DNA from 3 places in the Pseudomonas sp. 1928-m genome. Region 3 is predicted to be linked to each of the others. Evidence: predicted binding sites of a transcription regulator. Region 3 holds the regulator's gene; each other region holds the start of a gene.
The links. The regulator sigma-54, encoded in region 3, starts transcription at its own class of promoters, with help from an activator protein. The targets are predictions, from matches to a motif close to ANTGGCATNNANNTTGCTNT.

Region 1: a site for sigma-54 is predicted at 1,437-1,456, ahead of flgB (flagellar basal body rod protein FlgB). Genes of this name have one in related genera too.
Region 2: a site for sigma-54 is predicted at 1,421-1,440, ahead of P3C18_RS07905 (flagellar basal body rod protein FlgF). Genes of this name have one in related genera too.

Annotation. Positions count from the first base shown of each region.
Region 1 is NZ_JARIXO010000001.1:1,745,722-1,749,590, reverse strand. It holds gene flgD (flagellar hook assembly protein FlgD) at 1-496, opposite strand, end outside; gene flgC (flagellar basal body rod protein FlgC) at 522-965, opposite strand; gene flgB (flagellar basal body rod protein FlgB) at 981-1,388, opposite strand; gene P3C18_RS07880 (bacterioferritin-associated ferredoxin) at 1,775-1,993, shown strand; gene bfr (bacterioferritin) at 2,190-2,660, shown strand; gene grxD (Grx4 family monothiol glutaredoxin) at 2,904-3,230, opposite strand; gene P3C18_RS07865 (molybdopterin oxidoreductase family protein) at 3,351-3,869, opposite strand, start outside.
Region 2 is NZ_JARIXO010000001.1:1,749,842-1,753,710, forward strand. It holds gene flgE (flagellar hook protein FlgE) at 1-1,282, shown strand, start outside; gene P3C18_RS07905 (flagellar basal body rod protein FlgF) at 1,489-2,229, shown strand; gene flgG (flagellar basal-body rod protein FlgG) at 2,276-3,061, shown strand; gene flgH (flagellar basal body L-ring protein FlgH) at 3,183-3,869, shown strand, end outside.
Region 3 is NZ_JARIXO010000002.1:286,204-290,072, forward strand. It holds gene lptC (LPS export ABC transporter periplasmic protein LptC) at 1-276, shown strand, start outside; gene lptA (lipopolysaccharide transport periplasmic protein LptA) at 263-805, shown strand; gene lptB (LPS export ABC transporter ATP-binding protein) at 808-1,533, shown strand; gene P3C18_RS10855 (RNA polymerase factor sigma-54) at 1,672-3,186, shown strand; gene raiA (ribosome-associated translation inhibitor RaiA) at 3,379-3,687, shown strand; gene ptsN (PTS IIA-like nitrogen regulatory protein PtsN) at 3,703-3,869, shown strand, end outside.

The DNA.
Region 1 (3,869 bases), on a different contig from region 3:
GCGGCAACAGATTGCCGCTGGCATCCTTGCCATCCCAGATAAAGCTGACATTGCCGGCCGCCTGCTCACCCAGGTTGACTCGGCCCACCGCAGAGCCGGCCTTGTCATAGATATTGACGTAGACGTTGCTGCTGCTAACCGGCAGCACCAGACTGGCCTTGAAGCTCTCGCTGGTATCGACCACCGCCTTATCACTCGGGATGATCACCTTGCGCCCGACCAGCGAGGACGCCTGCAACGCCTGGGACGACTGATAACCGGTGAGCAGCGAACCCATACTGGTGTTCAGCTTCTCGATCCCTTCAACCTGACTGAACTGCGCCAGCTGGGCGATAAACTCACCATTGCCTTGCGGCTCCAGCGGGTTCTGGTTATTCAACTGGGCAACCAGCAAGTTGAGAAACTCATTCTTGCCCAGGTCCTTATTCGTCTTGGTCTCGTTCTTGATCTGGTATTGATCCAGCGCCGAACCACTGACATCGCCAACAGTACTCATGGGGTTGCACTCCTTTTCCGTTGGCTTACTGACCGAGGGTCAATACGCGCTGCATCATCTGCTTGGCGGTGTTCATCATTTCAGTGTTGGTCTGAAAGGCCCGACTGGCAGAAATCATGTCGGCCATCTCTTCCACCACATTGACATTGGGGTAATACACATAGCCGCCGGCATCGGCTGCAGGATGGTTCGGCTCATAGCGCGGCATCAGGCTGCTCTGATCCTCGACCACACCCAAGACCTGCACGCCAACCCCGGCATTGTCCTGATCGGCAAACAGCGAACCACGGTCGCCGTTCTGCGCCGACTGGAACATGGTGGCGAACACCGGATGCCGCGCACGGTAGGTCTGATCGATGCTCGAGGAGACTGTCTCGGCGTTGGCGATGTTGCTGGCAATGGTATTCAGGCGAGTGCTCTGGGCACTCATACCGGTTCCGGCGATGTTGAAAACACTGGCTAGTGACATGGCATCAGGCTCCTATTAATCGCCGCGCAGGGCGCTGACCAGCCCTTTGAATTTGCTATTGAGAAAGGTAAAGCTGGCCTGGAACTGCACCGAGTTTTCCGCGTAATTGGACTGCTCGATCTGCAGGTCAACGGTGTTCTGATCAATCGAGGGATGGAACGGGGTGCGGTACGCCAGGCTGGCATCCCCGACCATCACGCCATCAGCCGGGATATGCTGGCTGTCAGTACGATTCAGGCTCACCTGGCCGCGCTGGCTTTTAGCGCTTTGCTCGGCCAGTACGGTGGCGAACTGCAGGTCACGCGCCTTGTAGTGCGGCGTGTCGGCGTTGGCGATGTTGTTGGCCAACACCTCGGCGCGCTGAGCGCGAAAGCCCAGTGCTTGTTCATGGATGCCGAGTGCCCGATCGAAACTGATGCTCATGGTCAGAAACCTTTGCCGGTTGGTGTTGCTACTTTCCGTGCAAGACCATAAGCAATGCCTGTGCCATATTATTTTTTACTTATTTATCAATAGTTTGATTGATAAATACAGTGCTCAGAGCGGCAAAGCGGCAAGCGCTTTCCGCCTATGGGCAAGCAAGCGGCAAACGGGTTTGCCTAATTGCCGCTCACGCGGACAATTTCAGTGGCAGGCTGGGTGGCGTTGGCTAATCAGCATGGGCTGTAACCCCTTACCCGCCACCAACCGCGACCACCTCGCCACCGCCCGTCAGGCAATCCGTAATCAACCACACACAGTTTTGACAAGCATTCTCATTAACATTAGTATCCGTCGCATTAGCCACTGCCCTGCCACGAGCCTTAACCATGTACGTGTGTCTCTGCGAAGGTATTACTGACGGTCAGATCCGCGAAGCCATCTACGAAGGCTGCTGCAGCTACCGTGACGTGCGCGCCACCCTCGGCGTTGCCAGCCAATGCGGCAAATGCGCCTGCCTGGCCAAGCAAGTGGTCCGCGAAACACTGAGCGACGTGCAAAACAGCCAGGCAGCCATGGCCTACCCGGCGAACTTTGTTGCCGCCTGAATTTAGCGATATAAAAAAACCGGACCTCGTGTCCGGTTTTTTTATTGCTTTAATTCAATACCTTAGCGACAAAGCGCAGAACTTAAGCATTCGTATTCATATTAATTTTAACTTTAAATTCAAATACTTAGGTTTGACAGTCGAAAACCATCGGCCCAGAATTTGATGCTAACTCCCCTGCAAGGCAGACGCAGACATGAAAGGCGACAAGAAGGTCATCCAGCATCTGAACAAGATCCTCGGTAACGAGCTGGTCGCGATCAACCAGTACTTCCTGCACGCACGCATGTATGAGGACTGGGGCCTGAAGAAACTCGGCGAGCACGAGTATCACGAGTCCATCGACGAGATGAAGCATGCGGACAAGCTGATCAAGCGCATCCTCTTCCTCGAAGGCCTGCCCAACCTGCAAGACCTCGGCAAGATCCTGATCGGTGAAAACACCAAGGAAATGCTCGAGTGCGACCTGAAGATCGAACACAAAGCGCATATCGACCTGAAAGCGGCGATTGCCTACTGCGAAAGCATAGGTGACTACGCCAGCCGCGAGCTGCTCGAAGAAATCCTCTGCTCTGAAGAAGACCACATCGACTGGCTGGAAACCCAACTCAGCCTGATCGAGGCCGTGGGCTTGCAGAACTACCTGCAGTCGCAGATGGACGAATAAGAACCTGCTTACGATCTGCTGCGCGTCGGCCCTGCCGCGTTAAAAACAGGCTCGGAATGCTCATGTACAAAAGTACACTCCGCTTCCTCGCCGCTTTGACCAGCCAGAGGCTGTTACTAACGTAGCGCCTTGCAGGACTCTAGCTCGCTAGATCGTGAAACAGGTTCTATGGCGCAAAACACTGCGCCATAAACAACAAACCCCGCACTTGGCGGGGTTTGTTGTTTATGCAGCCTGCTTAGCTTAGGCGTCGGCTTTCTGCACGGCGTCTTTGATTAGGGTCTGCAGCTCACCCTTATCGAACATTTCCGCGAGGATGTCGCTGCCGCCGACCAGTTCACCACCAACCCACAGCTGCGGGAAGGTCGGCCAGTTGGCGTACTTAGGCAGGTTGGCGCGGATTTCCGGGTTTTGCAGGATGTCGACATAGGCGAATTTCTCGCCACAGGCCATCACAACCTGCGCAGCTTTGGAGGAAAAGCCGCACTGCGGAGCGTTCGGCGAGCCTTTCATGTACAGCAGAACGGTATTTTTAGCGATCTGCTCTTTGATGGTTTCGATGATATCCATTGGGCACCTCAGGACTTAACTTCCCGACTCACGGGTCGGCACGGTGGCGGCATTGTAGCGAAAAGCCGAGCGCAATGCTCGGCCTTCCCTGCCACTTTCCCTATGCCAAATATCAGCTGCTCAAGCGGCTTCAACCTGCACCGGCACCCCATTTAGCGCAGCATTGCCGGACAGGGCATCGAGTTGCCGCTCATCGGTCAGGTCATTGGCGCTGGCACCTGGTTGTTCGCTGGCGATGCTCATTTGTACGCCAGGCCGCGCATGACCCCAACCGTGCGGCAGGCTGACCACGCCGGTCATCATGTCTTCACTGGCAGCTACTTCCACCTCAATGACCCCGACCCGCGAGCGCACGCGCACCAGTTGGCCATCGGTTAACCCGCGCTGGCTCAGATCCGCCGGGTGCATCAGCAACTGGTGACGCGGCTTGCCTTTAACTAGGCGGTGATAGTTGTGCATCCAAGAGTTATTGCTGCGCACATGGCGTCGACCGATCAGCAGCAGCTCATCGGCCTTGGCCGCTGGCTGTTCAGCAAAGCGCTGCAAGTCGGCCATGATCACCGCTGGCGCCGCCTGAATATGCTTGTTAGCGGTTTTCAAGCGGCCGACTAGGTTGGGCTTGAGCGCGCCCAGATCGAG
Region 2 (3,869 bases), on a different contig from region 3:
CGCGACCAGCGACCTTAACGTGACCGGTAACAACATCGCCAACGCCGGCACTGCGGGCTTCAAGCAGTCGCGTGCTGAGTTTGCCGATGTCTATGCGGCGTCTGTATTGGGCTCTGGCTCGAATCCGCAGGGCAGCGGTGTGCTGCTCGGTGATGTGTCGCAGCTGTTCAATCAGGGCAATATCAATTACACGCAGAATGCCCTGGACCTGGCGATCAACGGCAACGGCTTCTTCCAGACCAGTAACAATGGCGAAGTGAGCTACACCCGTGCCGGTTACTTCGGTACCGACCGTGATGGCTTTATGGTGAACAACTTCGGTTATCGCCTGCAGGGCTATGCAGTGGATGCCAATGGCAATTTGCAGAATGGCATCATCAACGATTTGCGTATCGAGACTGCCAGTCAGGAGCCTCGCGCAACCGAGAGTCTTGAACAGGTGTTCAACCTCAACTCGACCAATAGTGTGCCGACTACCGTACCGTTCAATCCGTCGGACCCGACGACCTATAACTCGTCGACCTCAACCAATATTTACGACACCCAGGGTAACTCCCACGTATTTACCCAGTACTTCCTCAAGACGGGTCCCAATACCTGGCAGATGAACGTATTGATCGATGGGCGTAACCCGGATGATCCGACGCTGACCACGCCTTCGTCAGTGGATCTACAGTTCACCACGGCCGGGCAGTTGGATATTCCCGCCTTGATCGCCTCAACGCCGACCGGTTTCACCGTTGACGCCAATGGTCTTATCAATCTGACCACCTGGGTGCCGGCAGCGCCGGACAATTCCATCCCGCCTGTATGGAGTGGCAACGGCGCTACTGCCAGCGCTGCGGGTGTGGCTGTTGATGTGCGCGCCTCAACGCAGTTTGCCAGTAACTTTGCGGTAAACCGGGTCAGCCAGGACGGTTACACCACCGGTCAATTGGCTGGGTTGGAAATCGATGACACCGGGGTGATCTTTGCCCGCTACACCAATGGTCAATCCAAGGTGCAGGGGCAGGTGATTCTGGCCAACTTCGCCAACGTGCAAGGGCTGACGCCGGTGGGCAAGACTGCCTGGGTGCAGTCCTTCCAGTCGGGCGAGCCGGTGGTGGGGACGCCGCGTAGCGGTACCCTGGGCGCCCTGCAGTCTGGTGCGCTGGAGGACTCCAACGTTGAGCTGTCGGATCAGCTGGTCAATCTGATCGTGGCGCAGCGCAACTACCAGGCCAACGCCAAGACCATTGAAACCGAAAGTGCGGTGACCCAGACCATTATCAACCTGCGTTGATAAGTGTTGCCTGCGACAGGCAAGCGCCTGTCGCAGGCGGCAAAAGTACGCCGCGATGATATTTAGAAGGCTCCATGTGGAGCCTTTTTTGTTTTTTAAAACCTATTTAAATCAATAAGTTAAATTGATTTTTCGAGTGATGGCATAGGCATTGCTTTATAGCTTGTATAGAGCAGCGCGGCGGCAAGCCCACTCGGAGAATTACCATGGACAAGATGCTGTACGTTTCCATGACTGGCGCCCACAACAACACCCTGGCCCAGCGTGCCCACGCCAACAACCTGGCAAACATCACCACCAATGGTTTCCGTCGGGATTTCGAACAGGCGCGTTCCATGCCGATCTTTGGTGACAGTTATCCGTCGCGGGTCTACGCCATGAGCGAACGCCCTGGCACTGATTTCACCCCAGGCTCGCTGCAGGAAACCGGTCGTGATCTGGATGTGGCAGTTGGCGGCAAAGGCTGGCTGGCCGTGCAGGCGTCCGATGGCAGCGAAGCCTATGTGCGTACCGCCAGCTTGAACGTCGATGCCCTGGGTGTTTTGCGTACCGGCAATGGCTTGCCGGTGATGGGCAACGCCGGGCCGATTGCGGTACCACCAGAGCAGAAAATCGAAATCGGCAAGGACGGCACCATCAGCATTCGCGCCCTTGGCGAGGCACCTAACGTGCTGGCTGAGGTGGACCGGTTGAAGCTGGTCAACCCGGACCTTAAGCAGATGGAGAAGGGCACCGACGGCCTGATCCGCTTCAAGGGGCAGGGCCCGGTGCTGGCGGATGCCAATATGGAAATCACCTCGGGCTTTCTCGAATCAAGCAACGTCAACGCCGTGGAAGAGATGACCGCGATCCTCTCGCTGTCCCGCCAATTCGAATTGCAAGTGAAGATGATGCGCACCGCCGAAGACAATTCGGCGGCCATGGCGCGCGTCTTGCAGATGACCTAATTATCAGCACGCGGCGTCGTTAAAACGGCGCCCGAGGAGAATCGATATGCTTCCGGCACTGTGGGTCAGCAAGACCGGTCTGTCCGCTCAGGACATGAACCTGACCACCATTTCCAACAACCTGGCCAACGTTTCGACCACGGGCTTCAAACGTGATCGCGCCGAGTTCGAGGATCTGCTGTACCAGATCCGTCGTCAGCCTGGTGGCCAGTCCAGCCAGGACAGCCAGCTGCCGTCCGGTTTGCAACTGGGTACCGGTGTGCGGGTGGTGGGTACGCAGAAGATCTTCACTGCCGGTAGCCTGCAAACCACCGAGCAACCGCTGGATATGGCGATCAACGGCCGGGGTTTCTTCCAGGTGTTGCTGCCTGACGGCACGGTGTCCTATAGCCGCGACGGCAGCTTCCACCTCAATTCCGATGGCCAGGTGGTGACATCCAACGGTTATGCCCTGGAGCCGGCCATCGTGCTGCCCAACGAGGTACGCACCTTTACCGTGGGTGAAGACGGCACCGTGTCGGTTACTACTGCCGGCAACCCGCAGCCACAGATCGTCGGCAACCTGCAGACCGCTGACTTCATCAACCCGGCGGGTCTGGAAGCGATCGGCAACAACCTGTTTCTGGAAACCGCTTCCAGTGGCGCGCCGCAGGTCGGTACGCCTGGCCTGAACGGCCTGGGCACCACGCTGCAGAACACCCTGGAAAACTCCAACGTCAGCGTGGTCGAAGAGTTGGTGAACATGATCACCACTCAGCGCGCCTATGAAATGAACTCCAAGGTCATTTCCACCGCTGACCAGATGCTCGGCTTTATTTCGCAGAATCTTTGATAGGTAGGGCCGGTTAGTCGCGCAGCGTCTGGCCTGGCTTTGGATACAGCAAGGAATAGCTTGAACTGGCACTGGTGGCTCACGTTACACGCCACCCCAGGCAACGCATGAGGTAGTAGATATGAACCGGCTGATAATCATAAGTGCACTGCTTGGCCCCCTGGCTTTGAGTGGCTGCATGGCTCCCGCGCCTAAGCCGGATGACCCCTATTACGCTCCGGTGATGCCGCGTACACCGCTGCCAGCGGCGCAGAATAATGGCTCGATTTACCAGGCCGGTTTCGAGAACGGTCTGTTCGGCGACCGTAAGGCGTATCGCGTGGGTGACATCATCACCATCACCCTGAATGAGCGCACCCAGGCCAGCAAAAATACCAACAGCCAGATCAACAAAGACAGTTCGGCCAACATCGGTGTGCCCAATCTGTTTGGTATGACGGTGTCTCCGCAGAATCCATTGACGGCCATTGGCGGCCTGGGGCGAGTAGCCGAAGGTCTTGGTATGACTGCGGATAACCTGAGTTTGGGCTCAAACTTCGATGCTACGCGCTCTGCTGATGGATCCGGCGCGGCCGGGCAGAGCAATAGCCTGACTGGCTCGATTACCGTGTCAGTCGCCGAGGTGATGCCCAACGGCATTCTGCTGGTGCGTGGGGAAAAATGGATGACCCTGAATACCGGCGATGAGCTGGTACGGATTGCCGGCCTGGTCCGTGCTGATGACATTGCCACTGACAACACGGTTTCCTCGACCCGCATTGCCGATGCGCGCATCACCTACTCGGGCACTGGCGCCTTTGCCGATGCA
Region 3 (3,869 bases):
ATCCGCAGCGAGCGCGGTGAAGTATCGCCGGGCGGCGCTGAGGTCGAGCTGATCGACAAGGTGCGCGTCGAGCGCACTGACGCCAAAGGCCGCCCGACCATCCTCACCACCAGCCGCCTGACCGTATTCCCCGAGAAGGAATATGCGCAGACCCAGCAAGCCGTTAGAATCGACGCGGCCAATGGGGTGACCACGGCAAAAGGAATGAAAGCGTACATGAATGACGGCAGGATGCTCCTGCTGTCCAACGTAAGAGGTCAGCATGAGGCTCGTTAACACCCTCCCCCTACTACTCAGCCTCAGCGCCGCACTCGGAAGTGTCAGCGCCTGGGCATTGCCGTCCGACCGCGAACAGCCGATCCGCATCCAGGCCGACAGCGCAGAACTGGACGACAAACAAGGCGTGGCGGTTTATCGCGGTGACGTCGTCATCACCCAGGGCACCATGAAGGTCACCGGTGACACCGTGACCATCACTCAGAATGCTCAGGGCGATGTCGAGGTATTTACCTCGGTTGGCAAGCCGGCCTACTACGAGCAAAAGCCGTCAGCCGACAAGCAGATCGTCAAGGCCTACGGTCTGACCATCCAGTACTTTATGGCCAACGAGCGCGTGGTATTGATCGATCAGGCCAAGGTGATTCAGGAAGGCAACACCTTCGAAGGCGAGAAAATCGTCTATGACACCCAGCGCCAGATCGTCAACGCCGGCCGCGCCACAGGCACCAATGTCACTGCGCCACGTCCGCGCATCGACATGGTGATCCAGCCGAAGAACAAACCAGCCGACCAGCAGGCGCAGTAATAATGGCCACATTGAAAGCCCAACACCTGGCCAAAAGCTACAAAGGCCGCCAGGTCGTGCGTGACGTCAGCCTAAGCATCGACAGCGGGCAGATCGTCGGTTTGCTCGGCCCCAACGGTGCCGGCAAGACCACCTGCTTCTATATGATTGTTGGCCTGGTACAGGCCGATCAGGGCCGCGTGATGATCGATGATCTCGACGTCAGCCATCAGCCCATGCATGGCCGTGCCCGCGCCGGCATCGGCTACCTGCCACAGGAAGCCTCGATCTTCCGCAAGCTCAGCGTGGCCGACAACATCATGGCCATCCTGGAAACCCGCAAAGACCTCGACGGCGCTGCACGCCGCAAAGAGCTTGAGGGCTTGTTGCAGGAGTTCCATATCAGCCATATCCGCGACAACCTCGGCATGAGCCTGTCCGGTGGTGAGCGCCGCCGCGTGGAAATTGCCCGCGCCCTGGCGACCAACCCCAAGTTCATCCTGCTCGACGAACCCTTTGCCGGTGTCGACCCGATCTCCGTGGGCGACATCAAGCAGATCATCCACCACCTCAAAGCCAAGGGCATTGGTGTATTAATCACCGACCACAACGTGCGCGAGACCCTGGATATCTGCGAAACCGCCTATATCGTCAGCGATGGTCAACTGATCGCCGAAGGTGACGCCGAGGCTATTCTGGCCAACCAGACAGTCAAAGAAGTTTACCTGGGGCATGAGTTCCGGCTGTAACCACAGCTTTTCTCAAGCTGACTGCAGCCAAGGCTAGGCAAAACCCTTAAAGTCAGGCATATAATTTGCTTCCTAGTGGCGCTTTTTAAAAACGCCCTGTAGTGGATTGCGCACAGACGCCGGTAAATAAGGTCTGCAATGAAACCATCGCTAGTCCTGAGAATGGGCCAGCAGCTGACGATGACACCGCAGCTGCAACAGGCCATCCGCCTGCTCCAACTGTCGACCCTGGATCTGCAACAAGAGATCCAGGAGGCCTTGGAGTCCAACCCGATGCTCGAACGCCAGGAAGATGGCGATGATTTCGACAATTCGGACCCTATGGCCGATGGCGCAGAAAGCGCCAGCCCCAGCGAACAGCCCGAAGCGCCCTATCAGGAAACCAACTACCAGGAAGCCACGCAGACCGTGGACAACCTGGAAGAAGGCGATTGGGGCGAGCGCATTCCCAACGAGCTGCCAGTCGATACCGCTTGGGAAGACATCTACCAGACCAGCGCCAGCAGCCTGCCCAGCAGCAGCAACGATGACGACGAGTGGGATTTCACCACCCGCACCTCCAGCGGCGAGAGCCTGCAAAGCCACCTACTGTGGCAACTCAACCTGGCCCCGATGTCGGACAAGGACCGCCTGATTGCGGTCACCCTGATCGACTGCATCAATCAGCAGGGCTATCTGGAAGAGACCCTGGAAGAGGTGGTCGAAGCCTTCGACCCGGAACTGGACATCGAGCTCGACGAAGTCGAAGCCGTGTTGCACCGCATCCAGCAGTTCGAGCCTACCGGTATCGCCGCGCGCAACCTGGGCGAGTGTCTGCTCCTGCAACTGCGTCAGCTGCCGGCGAAAACCCCGTGGCTGAGCGAGGCCCAGCGCCTGGCCAGCGACTACCTGGATCTGCTTGGTAGCCGCGACTATAGCCAGCTGATGCGCCGCATGAAGCTCAAGGAAGACGAGCTGCGCCAGGTTATCGACCTGATCCAGAGCCTCAACCCGCGCCCCGGCTCGCAGATTGAATCCAGCGAGCCGGAATACGTGGTGCCCGACGTGATCGTGCGCAAACACAACGAGCGCTGGCTGGTAGAGCTGAACCAGGAAGCCATGCCGCGCCTGCGGGTCAACGCGCAATACGCCGGTTTTGTGAAGCGCGCCGACTCCAGCGCCGACAACACCTTTATGCGCAACCAGCTGCAGGAAGCGCGCTGGTTTATCAAAAGCCTGCAAAGCCGCAACGAGACCCTGATGAAGGTCGCCACACAGATCGTCGAGCATCAACGCGGCTTCCTCGATTACGGCGACGAGGCGATGAAGCCGCTGGTACTGCACGACATTGCCGAAGCTGTAGGCATGCACGAGTCGACCATCTCGCGTGTGACCACGCAGAAATTCATGCATACGCCGCGCGGCATTTACGAGCTGAAATACTTCTTCTCCAGCCACGTCAGCACCTCCGAGGGCGGCGAATGCTCGTCCACCGCGATCCGCGCCATCATCAAAAAACTGGTCGCAGCGGAAAATGCGAAAAAGCCGTTGAGTGACAGCAAGATCGCTGGTTTACTGGAAGCACAGGGCATTCAAGTCGCTCGCCGCACGGTCGCCAAGTACCGTGAATCCCTCGGAATAGCGCCTTCCAGTGAGCGCAAACGATTGATCTAAGGCGGCACAAAGAAGGAAGACGACCACTCGATACCGAACACCCCCGGCCTCGCCTTTTCGCAAAAGCAGCCATACTGCCAACAAGCAATCAGCGACCGTGCCAGGCTCGTTCCGTAGAGTCTTCCACGCCACAGTGTTCCGGCGGCAGGCCTCTCGCCTGCCTCTTACACACGGCAACAAGGAGAAAGCGGTATGCAAGTCAACATCAGTGGACACCAGCTGGATGTGACCGACGCCCTACGCGACTACATCGCCGAAAAACTCGGCCGATTGGAGCGCCACTTCGACAAGATTACCAACGTGCAAGTCACCATGGAGGTCGAGAAGCTCAAACAGAAAATCGAAGCGACCCTGCACATTGCCGGCGGCGAAGTCGTCGCCAATGCCGAACATGAAGACATGTATGCAGCCATCGATTTACTGACTGATAAACTCGACCGACAACTCATCAAACACAAGGAAAAACAGCTCGAACGTCAACAGGGCGCTATGGCCCGCTGACATCGTCTATCTCCTATGATCCGACTTGAAACTATCCTGACCCCCGGCCGTTCTTTAGTGAACGTGCCGGGCGGCAGCAAAAAACGTGTCCTCGAACAGATTGCCAACCTGGTGGCGCGCGAGCTGCCTGACCTGGATGGCCAAGACATCTTCGAAAGCCTGATTGCCCGGGAAAAACTCGG